DNA from 3 places in the Solibacillus sp. NPDC093137 genome. Region 1 is predicted to be linked to each of the others. Evidence: riboswitches for the same ligand, from Rfam matches in the RefSeq annotation. Region 1 holds a riboswitch; each other region holds the start of a gene.
The links. A riboswitch is a leader RNA that binds a small molecule or an ion and turns the genes downstream of it on or off. The one in region 1 is predicted to bind lysine.
Positions count from the first base shown of each region.

Region 2: linked by a shared signal. The riboswitch ahead of ACQKN3_RS12120 (amino acid permease) and the one ahead of ACQKN3_RS00875 (aspartate kinase) in region 1 are both predicted to bind lysine.
Region 3: linked by a shared signal. The riboswitch ahead of ACQKN3_RS04885 (transporter substrate-binding domain-containing protein) and the one ahead of ACQKN3_RS00875 (aspartate kinase) in region 1 are both predicted to bind lysine.

Region 1 is NZ_JBNNVH010000001.1:184,390-188,608, forward strand. It holds gene uvrC (excinuclease ABC subunit UvrC) at 124-1,914, shown strand; lysine riboswitch at 1,947-2,125, shown strand; gene ACQKN3_RS00875 (aspartate kinase) at 2,212-3,444, shown strand; gene ACQKN3_RS00880 (YslB family protein) at 3,540-3,956, opposite strand.
Region 2 is NZ_JBNNVH010000002.1:59,544-63,762, reverse strand. It holds gene ACQKN3_RS12125 (RNA 2'-phosphotransferase) at 1-466, opposite strand, end outside; gene ACQKN3_RS12120 (amino acid permease) at 682-2,136, opposite strand; lysine riboswitch at 2,229-2,409, opposite strand; gene ACQKN3_RS12115 (CynX/NimT family MFS transporter) at 2,552-3,751, shown strand; gene ACQKN3_RS12110 (restriction endonuclease) at 3,813-4,219, shown strand, end outside.
Region 3 is NZ_JBNNVH010000001.1:943,357-947,575, forward strand. It holds gene ACQKN3_RS04875 (2-oxoglutarate dehydrogenase E1 component) at 1-462, shown strand, start outside; gene odhB (2-oxoglutarate dehydrogenase complex dihydrolipoyllysine-residue succinyltransferase) at 556-1,821, shown strand; lysine riboswitch at 2,110-2,297, shown strand; gene ACQKN3_RS04885 (transporter substrate-binding domain-containing protein) at 2,412-3,248, shown strand; gene ACQKN3_RS04890 (amino acid ABC transporter permease) at 3,373-4,119, shown strand; gene ACQKN3_RS04895 (amino acid ABC transporter ATP-binding protein) at 4,121-4,219, shown strand, end outside.

The sequences.
Region 1 (4,219 bases):
CCACTCATATGACCAAGGAATAATTGATATGTTGAAAGCCGTATGCCATACAAGGTGTACGGCTTTTTTCTTATACCTTAATCAGTTAAACTATAGGAAAGGACATATTAGACAGGTGAGAATATGAATGCAATCATTAAAGCAAAACTAGAAATACTACCGAATGAATCAGGTTGCTATATTATGAAAGACCGTCAAGGCACGATTATTTACGTTGGTAAGGCTAAAGTATTGAAAAATCGAGTGCGTTCTTACTTTACGGGAAGTCATGACGGTAAAACTGCGAGACTAGTTAGTGAGATTGAAGACTTCGAGTATATTGTGACTTCAAGTGATTTGGAAGCTCTTATACTGGAGCTGAATCTAATTAAGCTTCATGATCCGAAATATAATGTGAAACTAACGGATGATAAAACGTATCCTTATATAAAAATAACGAATGAACGATACCCACGTATTATTACGACAAGAAAAGTGAAGAAGGATAAAGCAAAATATTTCGGTCCGTATCCGAATGCCTATGCGGCAAACGAAACGCGGAAATTACTGGACCGATTGTATCCGCTTCGTAAATGTACACATCTGCCTAACCAGGTCTGTCTGTACTATCACTTAGGTCAATGTTTGGCACCGTGTGTAAAAGATATTGAAAAACAAGTGTATGACGAAATGATTGATGAGATTTCGAAGTTTTTAAACGGGGGCGTTGAAGAAATACAACAAGACCTTCAGCAAAAAATGATGGATGCTGCCGAAAATCTGGAGTTTGAGCGGGCAAAGGAATTCCGGGATTTGATTGCTCATATCGATCAAATTATGGAAAAGCAAAAAATCGTCACGGATGATTTGAGCAACCGGGATGTATTTGGCTATGCAGTAGAAAAAGGCTGGATGTGTGTCCAGGTGTTTTTCGTGCGTCAAGGCAAACTCATTGAGCGGGATGTCTCGATTTTCCCGATTTATAATGAGCCGGAAGAGGAATTTTTAACATTCGTCGGCCGTTTTTACGAACAGCCGCATCATTTATTGCCAAAGGAAATTTTTGTGCCAAAGTCGATTGACGAAACAATTTTACAAAAACTGCTGGATGTGAAGGTGCTGACACCGAAGCGCGGTTCCAAAAAAGAGCTTGTTGATCTAGCAATGAAAAACGCTGAAATCGCCATTCATGAGAAGTTCCAATTGATTGAACGTCAAGAAGAGCGGACAGTCGGGGCTTGTGAAGCACTTGCTGAAGCGATGCAAATTCCATTGCCGCTTAGAATAGAGGCGTTTGATAACAGTCATATGCACGGTGCGGATCCGGTTTCGGCGATGGTTGTTTTTATAGACGGGAAGCCTGCGAAAAAGGAATACCGGAAATATAAAACAAGGGAAGCGGCCAAACATGATGACTATGGTGCGATGCAGGAAGTTATTCGACGTCGTTACACACGTGTACTGCGGGAAAATCTGCCATTGCCTGATCTGATTCTTATCGACGGAGGAAAAGGACAAATGGAAGTCGCACGTGAAGTCATTGAAGACGAGCTTGGGTTAGTCATTCCGATAGCAGGATTGGCTAAAGACGAAAAGCACAATACGTCCCAGCTATTATTTGGTACGCCTCCGGAAGTTGTCCCATTAAAGCGAACAAGTGACGGTTTCTATTTATTGCAGCGCATTCAAGATGAGGTACACCGATTTGCGATTACGTTTTTACGTCAGCAACATCAGACGAATGCCATCACTTCAGTTCTTGATGGGATTGAAGGTGTAGGTCCGAAGCGGAAGCAGCAACTCATGAAGTATTTTGGATCAGTAAAAAAAATCCGCGAGGCAAGCGAATTGCAGCTGCAGGAGTCCGGTGTGCCGGCAAAGCTGGCGGATGTCATATATCGGCATTTTCATGAAGCACCATTGAATAAAGAATAATGGTGTGCTAATATATAAGACAATTCAATATTTACTAAGATAGAGGCGCAGTATTCAACAGTAAATTGCTCGAGGAAGAACAATTCCATTGACAGCAATCGAAAGGGGACCCTGCCGAAGTGAAGTGCGTATTGTTCGCGCAGTTTGCTGGTTTTGCATTTAAGAGATGTAAAACTGTCAGAGCTTTATGTTCTGGAGGGCTATCCTGAAAAACTTATAATTATTATTTGTATTGACGGCGGCTTTCCATGAATATGGGAAGTCGTCTTTTTGTTTACAATTTAAGGAGGGAAAAGAATGGAGACAGTTGTAGTAAAGTTTGGCGGTCCGGCATTGACTACACCGGAAAAAATCGTACAGGTAGCCAAAAAAGTGATAAAAGAGCAAGGACGTGGCATAAACTTAGTCGTTGTCGTTTCTTCAATACCCGCTATACGACGAGAATTGAGACAATATGCTGCTGAAATTACCGATGAGCCGTCGAAACGGGAAATGGATGCACTGGCCTCATCAGCAACACAAATAACTAGTGCAATGCTTGCAATGGCAATTCAGGAGCATGGAGGTAAAGCTGTGTCACTTGCTGGATGGCAAACAGGTATCCATACTAATCAAAAACATGGCAACGCACGAATCGATCATGTGGATAGTAAACGAATTCAGGAACATTTGGCATTAGGTGAAATCGTCGTAGTAGCAGGTTTTCAAGGAGTTACGGGGACAGACAATATTTCAACATTCGGCAAAGGGGGTTCTGAAACTTCAGCAGTTGCACTTGCGGTTGCCCTCGAAGCAGAGCGTGTCGAGATTTTTTCATCAGTTGAAGGGATTTTCACGGCAGACCCAGAAATTGTAAAAGGATCTAGGAAACTACCGGAAGTTTCTTATGATGAGATGTTGGAATTTGCAAATTTAGGGGCTAAAATTTTGCACCCACGCGCGGTTGAACTTGCCAAAAAATACAATATACCGCTCATTGTACGCTCTTTCGTACAGGACGTGGAAGGCACTTTTATTAAAGGGGATGTAGACATGGAGAAAAACTTACTTGTACGCGGGGTAGCTTACGAATCGGATATTATTCGTTTGACGATCGGCTATGATTCTTATGAAACCGCGTCATTGGCAGAAGTGTTTAGTGTTTTAGCAGAAAATGATATCAATGTGGACATTATTGTTCAAGCAGTCATTGATGGCGTGAAGCCGACCATTTCCTTTACAATTTCCAAAGATGAGTTTGCGGAAGCTTTACGGGTACTGGAAACTAGTAAATTGTCACTTGGGTTTAGTTTTGCAGATTTTGAAGTAGGTTTAGCGAAAGTATCTATTATCGGTTCTGCGATGGCATCCAATCCGGGGGTTGCGGCTCGCATGTTTGCACGCTTAGGTCGCGAACATATTCCTGTAAAAATGGTCAGCACTTCGGAAATTAAAGTGTCTGTCGTTGTACCACAGGAAGAAATGGTTCGTGCTGCGAATGTGTTGCATGAGGAATTCAATTTGGCGATGAAAGAAGTAACCGCTTCTTAAAGTAATAGCTGGAAATGAGCTGTAGTAGCTTATTTCCAGCTTTTTATTGAGTAAATTTGCTGCTTCAGCAATAGTTGTTTATTATAAGTTGAAGGCTAAATTTTCTCTTTTAAATCCCATTTTAACGTAAATTTTACGACATGTTTGTCATTATCTTTTTCTTCATAGCATTCCGTCAAATAGCCTAGCTGCTTTTGTTTCTGCTCTGCTAAAAAGCCAGCTTCAAGACGGAAGCAACGTTGTACAATATTGAGTGGCACTTCCTCTGTTGTCAAAAGTATGTAATGAAGTTCGTCCTTCGTTTCTTTTTCCAGAACTAACTGACCCCAGCCAGCTTCCATAAAAAAGGAAGGGAGTTCATCCATTGAAAATAATGGGAACTTTCTTGCAATTTCTTTACCTGCCCAATATAAAACATCTTCTTCATGCTTACCTAGAATAGAAGGAAGAAGATGGTCACGAATGATTTCGTAGCCAAAAGTTGGAATCGTTTTCATTTTGTACCCTTCCATATAAAAAACCTCTTTCATAAATTTTCTTATAATTTTCATTCTTTCATGAAGAAATGAGTTATAAGCAGAAAAAACGGTTCTTAAAACAGCGTAAAACCGTCTTTAAAATGATTATAAAATATCCTGCGTTGCCTTGACGCTAGTATCTGTTGAGAGTACAATGGACATGTCATAATATTGTACCATGATGAAATGCGCAGTCAACATCCCAACTTTTACAATTTTGAGGCGTTGCGCATGTGTATTTCAAGTACTAAGGGGGG
Region 2 (4,219 bases), on a different contig from region 1:
CGGCAGTCCCTTGCAAAATAATAATTTCCGGCTGAAACTCCTCTACCACTTCTTTAAAAATAAGATTCCCCCGCTCAAAATTAGCTGGATTCTCTTTTTTCGCTACCTTCGCTTCATCGGCTGATTCCAGCTGATATGTATTCAGCGACGTATAAATCAGGGATTCCTGGTGCTGGTTTTCCAGCCAGTTTTCAAACTGTAACGAGCCTTTAAATTCCCGGGGTGCCCCTTTAATTTCACTTAAATAAAGGTCGTGGAAAAGCTCTCTATTCACTAATGACTCTGCAAAAGTCTGCTCGCTTCTGTCTTCCACTTTAAATAACGGTACCGCATGCGAACTTACTAGGAAAATACGTGATTTGTACGGGTTCCCCTTTGTAAGAAACGGTCGATACAACACATCTTTTCTATCTTCCCCTTTTAACCACGGATACACTTTTTTATAGAAACCTTTTGAAATAGGCATGTTTTCACTTCCTTATTCTTCAGTGTTACATAATTTATTTCCAGCATAATAAAATACGGGAATTTTGTTTATTTTATAATAACATTCTTGTATTCATCGTACTCGAAAAATGTTTAATCCTCAATAGCTCTCATTTAATCCTCACTTGAGAATAAATAATCCTTAATATAAAAAAACGCAATGAAAGCGTACAAGCTCACATTGCGTTTCAGAAATTATTTATTTGTTAAATCGCAGTCCTTTAAAGGAACGATTTTCGTTTTGTGTTTAAATTTGTAGCCAAACCATAAAGCGGCAAACAGTGGTAAGCCGATATATGAAACGACAACACCATACCAGTCAATTGTTCCACCCATGAAAGCCATATAGTTTTGACCTAACACGACAATCATACATAGGGCAAAGGCGAATAGCGGACCGAATGGGAAGAATCTGGATACATACGGTAAATCGCTCAATGAATTACCTTGTGCGACATAGGCACGACGGAATCGGTAATGAGAGATTGCTATGCCTAGCCAAGCGATGAAGCCGGACATACCGGAAGCATTTAATAACCAAATGTATACTACACCGTCTCCGAAAAACGATGCAAGGAATGCTAATGAACCGACTGCCAATGTTGCTAACAGTGCATACATCGGAATACCGCGCGATGTTACTTTCATGAATAGTTTCGGTGCTTTTCCGTCCACCGCTAACTGATAAAGCATACGACTTGCTGCATACAACCCTGAGTTCCCTGCAGATAACATCGCCGTTAAAATGATTGCGTTCATAACAGATGCCGCAAATGCCACACCTAAGTTTTCAAATACTAATGTAAATGGACTTGTCGCAATATCTTCTGATAAGAGGCGTGAATCCGTATACGGAATAAGCAACCCGATTGCACCGATTGCGAAAATGTAAAACAGTAAAATACGCCAGAATACTGAACGTACAGCTTTTGGAATATTTTTGGCCGGGTCATCTGTTTCCCCTGCCGTTACCCCAAGCATTTCCGTACCTTGGAATGAGAAACCGGCAGCAAGGAAAATACCGAACAATGCCAGGAAACCGCCATTAAATGGGGCGTCGTCTTTAACGAAGTTTGTAAAGCCGACCGGATCGTTCCCGCCTAAAATACCGAAAATCATTAAGAAGCTGACAATGATGAAGACAATTACTGTCGCAACCTTAATCATCGCAAACCAGTATTCCGCTTCACCGAAAGCTTTTACAGAAGCTAAGTTAAATGATAAAACAACTACGATAAATAATATTGTCCATATAATTGAAGAACTGTCCGGGAACCAGTATTTCATAATTAACGAAACAGCTGCAATTTCTGCTGCAATTGTAATTGCCCAGTTGTACCAATAGTTCCAGCCAAGCGCAAAGCCTAATGCCGGATCGACAAATTTTGTTGCATACGTACTAAACGAACCGGATGTTGGCATATAGGCAGCCATTTCTCCTAATGATGTCATTAGGAAATACACCATAACGCCGATCAGTGCATATGCGAGCAATGCCCCGCCAGGACCTGCCTGTGCAATCGCACCACCCGATGCTAAGAATAAACCTGTTCCGATTGTTCCGCCAAGCGAAATCATCGTTACATGGCGACTTTTCAAACTCTTTTTCAACCCGTTATTACCGAGCTGATCTATTTTAATCTCACTCATGAATATAAAACTCCCTTTTTGTTTTGCTTGTGAAATGTAAAAGAAAAACCACCACAAGTTTTTGTGATGGTTATATTTACACCTCATCAAACTTGAAAGATAGCTCAACACAGGCTCACACATGTGACAGTTCTGTTCCTTATCGAAAACAGCCCCAGCATCATTTTCAAGAAGAAAAATAACACTTCGGCAACCATTCCTTTCATAAAGCTTCACCGATTCTTCCTAATCTCAGCTATACTAGTCTTAATGATTGCGACCTCTACCTCATACATCTACATGAGGTAATGTTTTATTTAATTGATTAAAAGTCTAACATAACATTTTTTTGATAGCAATGGCTTCATCTTTATTCTGTTTTTTAAGAGTATTCACACTACTTAAATATATATTACTAGTCAAAAGGAGAATTAATATGGACACCGAACAATTAAATCAAAATAGCAAAAAAATACTATCCAACCGAACACTCATCTATTTTATGGTTGCCGTATTTTTATTTGCGACAACATTACGTACACCGATTACATTAATCGGTCCAATTATTTCATTTATTCGTGACGACCTTGGGATTTCGAACTTTCTTGCAGGCTTCTTAACGACTATCCCTTTAATTGCCTTTGCGGTCGTTTCACCATTTGCACCGCGTATTGCCCGTAGGTTTGGGATGGAATGGACATTATTTTATTCCGTCATCTTGCTATGTGTAGGGATTTTACTTCGTTCCCTTGGGCTAACGTCTTTACTCGTTTTAGGAACAATATTAATCGGCGTCGCAATTGCATTTGGTAATGTCCTTATCCCTAGTTTTTTCAAATGGAAATTCCCATTACATATTGGCTTATTAACAGGGATTTATTCCGTATCGATGAACATTTCTTCCGGACTTGCTGCGGGCTTCAGTTATCCTATTGCTGCAAGCGCAGGCTGGCAAATTGCAGCAGGTATTACGATTATTTTAGGTATTCTTACATTGCTGATTTGGCTGCCGATTTTGCGCCAGGAAAAAGTGGAATTACATATGCCCTCTTCGCAAACAAAGAAAACGCATATGTGGAAATCACCGCTTGCCTGGGCAGTCGCTGGAGCAATGGGCTTTCAATCGTTTATATTTTACTGTTCGTCTGCGTGGATACCGGAGATTTTCATTAGCCAAGGCCTGGATGCTGCGGCTGCCGGGTGGATGGTATCCGTAATGCAGTTTGCGCAAATTCCGATGACATTTATTATTCCGATTATTGCCGGTAAAATCGCTTCACAACGTCCAATCGTCGTTTTCTTTACGATATGTTACTTAGTCGGTTTTACTGGTGTGTTGATGGAATGGACTAGCCTTGCCGTCGTATGGATGATTTTACTAGGCTTTGCAGGCGGGGCTTCGTTTGGTTTAGTGCTGATGCTGTTTTCATTGCGTACGAAGACAGCCTATGATGCAGCTGAACTTTCCGGCTTTGCACAGTCAATCGGTTATTTCGTTGCCGCAATCGGACCGGTTCTGTTTGGTTATGTTCATGATTTAACTGACAGCTGGTCAATTCCGATTGTACTGTTTATTTTAATTTCTGTTCTGTTATTTTTCGCTTCCTTTATGAGCGCAAACAACCGTACGATATAACCAAACGTATGTACCCTTTTATGATATAATAGCGTTAGTAAATAAAAGGAGTACAGGACTATTGCGTAAAAAGAGAAGACGAAATAAAAAACGCCTGCCGGTCATCCCGCTATTTTTCATCGCATCAGCTGGTGCAGCTGGCTTTTATGTAACGCGAACAGCTGAAGGCATCGGTATTGGAATTGTCGCTTATTTCGTACTATATATCGCGTTTAAAATTTGGCTAAGATCGCTGAAGACGAGGAAGTTACGAAAGTCCGGCATTCGCGAAGTCGATAAAATGACCGGTGAAGATTTTGAGAGATTTTTAGGCGAGTTATTTAAACGCCGCGGATTTAAAGTGAGCTTTACCGCAACGAGCGGTGACTACGGTGCCGACCTTATTTTAAAGGACGGAAAAGATATTATTGCGGTCCAGGCAAAACGCTATTCCGGTACGGTCGGTGTAAAAGCGGTTCAGGAAATTAT
Region 3 (4,219 bases), 760 kb from region 1:
CTTTTACGTCACCCACTTGCTGCAGCTACTGCTGAACAACTTGCAACTGGTCGCTTCCAGGAAGTAATCGAGCAAGAAGGTTTAGGCAAAAACACAGAAGCGGTTGAAAAAGTAGTACTTGGTACTGGTAAAGTAATGATCGATTTAGCAGAACGCGTTAAAGACGGCGAAGGGCTTGATCACTTACACATCATCCGTGTTGAACAAATTTATCCATTCCCTGCACAACAAGTGAAAGATATTATCGCTCGTTTCCCGAATGTTAAAGAAATCGTTTGGGTACAGGAAGAACCGAAAAACCAAGGTTCATGGACATATGTTCTTGAAACATTATATGATATCGCAGAAGGCAAAAAAGTGCGCTATGTAGGACGTCCTGCAATGAGCTCAACTTCTGAAGGCGATGGCGATTCACATAAAGCAGCACAAGCTAAATTAGTGAACGAAGCACTTGAAAAGTAATAAATGATTTGTTTAAAAAGAGCTGCTTCTATTTAAAATAGAAGTGGCTTGCTATACAATGAATGTGTAGCGTAATTAAAGGAGGATATGAACGTGGCTGAAATTAAAGTCCCTGAATTAGCAGAATCAATTACTGAAGGTACAATTGCCCAGTGGGTGAAAAAAGTTGGAGATCGCGTAGAAAAAGGCGAATTCATCGTTGAGTTAGAAACTGATAAAGTTAATGCTGAAATCATCTCTGAAGAAGCAGGCGTTTTAAAACAAATTTTAGCTGAAGAAGGCGATACTGTATTAGTAGGACAAGTAATCGCAGTAGTTGAAGCTGGCGAAGGCGCAGCACCTGCACCAGCTGCTAAAGAAGAAGCACCAGCAGCAGCTCCGGCTCCAGCAAAAGAAGAAGCTCCTAAAGCAGCAGCACCTGCACCAGTTGCAGTTGAAGAAACTTCAGGTGAGCGTGTAATCGCTTCACCGGCAGCTCGTAAATTAGCTCGTGAAAAAGGTATCGACTTAGCAGCAATCTCACCTGTTGACCCACAAGGTCGCGTACGTGTACAAGACGTTGCAGCACATGGTACAGCACCAGCAGCTCCAGCAGCATCAGCTGCCCAAGCTCCAGCAGCAGGTAATGGTCCAATGATCTTCACACCAGCAGCTGATACAGACCGTGTAACAGTTGAAAAAATGAGCCGCCGTCGTCAAACAATTGCAAAACGTTTATTAGAAGTAAAACAATCAACTGCAATGTTAACTACTTTCAATGAAATTGATATGACGAACATTATGGCATTACGTAAGCGTAAACAAGATGAGTTCGTGAAAGCTAACGATATTAAATTAGGCTTCATGTCATTCTTCACAAAAGCTGTAGTAGCAGCATTAAAGAAATATCCATATGTAAATGCACAAATTAACGGTGATGAAATTCACTTAAACAACTTCTTCGATATCGGTATTGCTGTATCAACAGAAGAAGGTTTAGTGGTACCGGTTGTTCGTGATGCAAACGCTAAAAACTTCGCTGAAATCGAGAAAAACATTGCGGAATTAGCTGGTAAAGCACGCGACAAAAAATTAGGCTTAAACGACATGGCTGGCGGATCATTCACAATCACTAACGGTGGTGTGTTCGGTTCATTAATGTCAACACCAATCATGAATGGTACTCAAGCTGGTATTTTAGGTATGCACTCAATCGTAAACCGTCCAGTAGCTGTTAATGGGGAAGTTCAAATTCGTCCAATGATGTATGTAGCATTATCTTACGACCACCGTATCATCGATGGTAAAGATTCTGTTGGCTTCTTAAAAACAGTAAAAGAAATGATCGAAAACCCAGAAGATTTATTATTAAATTCTTAATAGTATTTTCTATGCTAATGCGCGATATTCTGTATATTGCGCATTAGCTTTTTTGTTAAGGAAACTATAGAATATCGCATTGTAGATAACGTAAAAATATAGTTTTATCCACGTCTAGGCTAAAGCGCCAACTCCTCGCACCATTAGGTCCCTCCAATGTCTGTCGGAGTTGAACGGGCGCTTTAGCGCTTTTATTCTTACAGTGAAATTTCAGAAAAATGAGTGTTGACGGAAATGTCGCAATAATGTAATATAAACATATCAATTTCATATTAAAACCTCACACTCTCGTGAGGTAGAGGCGCGATACTTAACAGTTTTATATGGAGCCATGAGCTGGCTGTGAGATATAAGAGAAGGAAATATCGCCGAAGTGTTGTAAATGCTCAATTTTACAATGCTGGGTCTGCAGTGAATAATTGCAGAACTGTCTCAATCATCTATATCCCTGATGGTTGAGTTGTGCTATCTCAAAATGGGAACTGTAGAGGATTCGGGCTAATTATAATTTAAACGACCTAAAGTTCTTCTTTTAGGTCGTTTTTTGTATATTTGGCGCCCGAAATTTAACAAATAAGGAGAGATTTTCTATGAAAAAGAGACTATTAATTTTATTGACTGCCATGACAATGCTATTGCTAGCAGCTTGTGGTACAAGCGATGAAGGTACTACAAGCGGTTCAGATTCAGACAAAAAAGTTATTAAAATCGGTATGGAAGCAGCGTATGCGCCTTTTAACTGGTCACAAAAAGATGATGCCAATGGCGGAGTTCAAATTGCAGGTTCAAAGGAATACGCAGCAGGCTATGATGTGGAAATTGCAAAAAAAATTGCAGAAGGTCTGGACATGGAATTACAAATTGTTAAAACGGACTGGGATGGCTTGATTCCATCATTACAATCAGGTGCCATTGATCTAGTAATTGCTGGTATGTCACCAATGCCTGAACGTAAGGAAGTAATTGATTTCACGGAGAACTATTATACAAGTGACTATGTCATTGTTGTAAAAGAAGACGGCCCATATGCAAATGCCACTTCATTATCGGACTTTGCAGATGCAAAAATTACAGGTCAGCAAGCGACAACACATTATGATGTAATCGATCAAATCGAAGGTGTTCAAAAACAAGTAGCGGCAACTGATTTTGGTGCAATGCGCGTGCAATTACAGTCAGGCGCAATTGATGGATACGTTTCAGAACGTCCAGAAGGTATCTCAGCTGAAATGGCTCTGAACAATATTAAATACATCGTACCTGAACCAAACTTCGAAGCAGATGAAGCCTCAACAGCTGTAGCGGTAGGTTTGAAAAAGGGTTCAGATTTACGTGAACAAATTAACAAAGTTTTAGCTGAAATTTCGGATGAAGAGCGTCAACAATTAATGGAAGACGCAATTGCAAATCAACCAGCAGCACAATAATCGTGTAGCATTAACAGTTTTAATGAGGTTGTCTTGCCGGCAAACGGAAGACAACCTTTTTCTATTAAAATTATGATTTCATACATAAATAGTAGAAACAAAGAAAGAAATGGAGGACAAGGCGATGGCATTTTTAGAATCATCATGGAACTTGTTTACGAACAACTGGGATTTATTTGTACGTGGAGCTTGGACTGCACTTCTGTTGGCAATTATCGGGACAATTTGTGGAACACTGATCGGATTTTTCATTGGAATTATGCACACAATTCCACAACGCAAAAAAAATATTAAATCAGCTATTCTGAAAGTCTTTAACTTTATTTTAACGGCTTATGTGGAAATTTTCAGGGGCACGCCAATGATGGTACAGGCGATGGTCGTATTTTATGGTCTTGTCTACTTAGGGATCGATATTGACCGCTTTTTAGCAGCTTCTATCGTTATTAGTTTAAACACAGGAGCCTACATGGCCGAGTATGTGCGTGGTGGTATCGTATCAATTGATAAAGGCCAATTCGAGGCTGCACAAGCGATTGGAATGAATCACCTGCAAACGATGATTCATATTGTTCTGCCGCAAGTAGCACGCAATATTTTACCTGCAACAGGGAATCAGTTCGTTATGAATATTAAAGATTCATCTGTATTAAGTGTTATTTCGGTAGTGGAACTGTTCTTTACTGCGAATTCGATTGCGGGCAGTAACTATAAATATATTGAAGCGTTCTTTATCGCGACGGTATTATACTTTATTATGACATTTACTGTAACTCGTTTCTTACTATTATTCGAGAAAAAGATGGACGGACCTTCCTCGTATAAAGTGGAGCTCATTACAGGCAACAAGCTAGATAAGGATGGTGAATAAAATGACAGTTGTAATTGATATTAACCATTTAAATAAAAAATTCGGTGATCATGAAGTATTGAAAGATGTTAATTTCCAAGTAAACAAAGGGGAAGTAGTA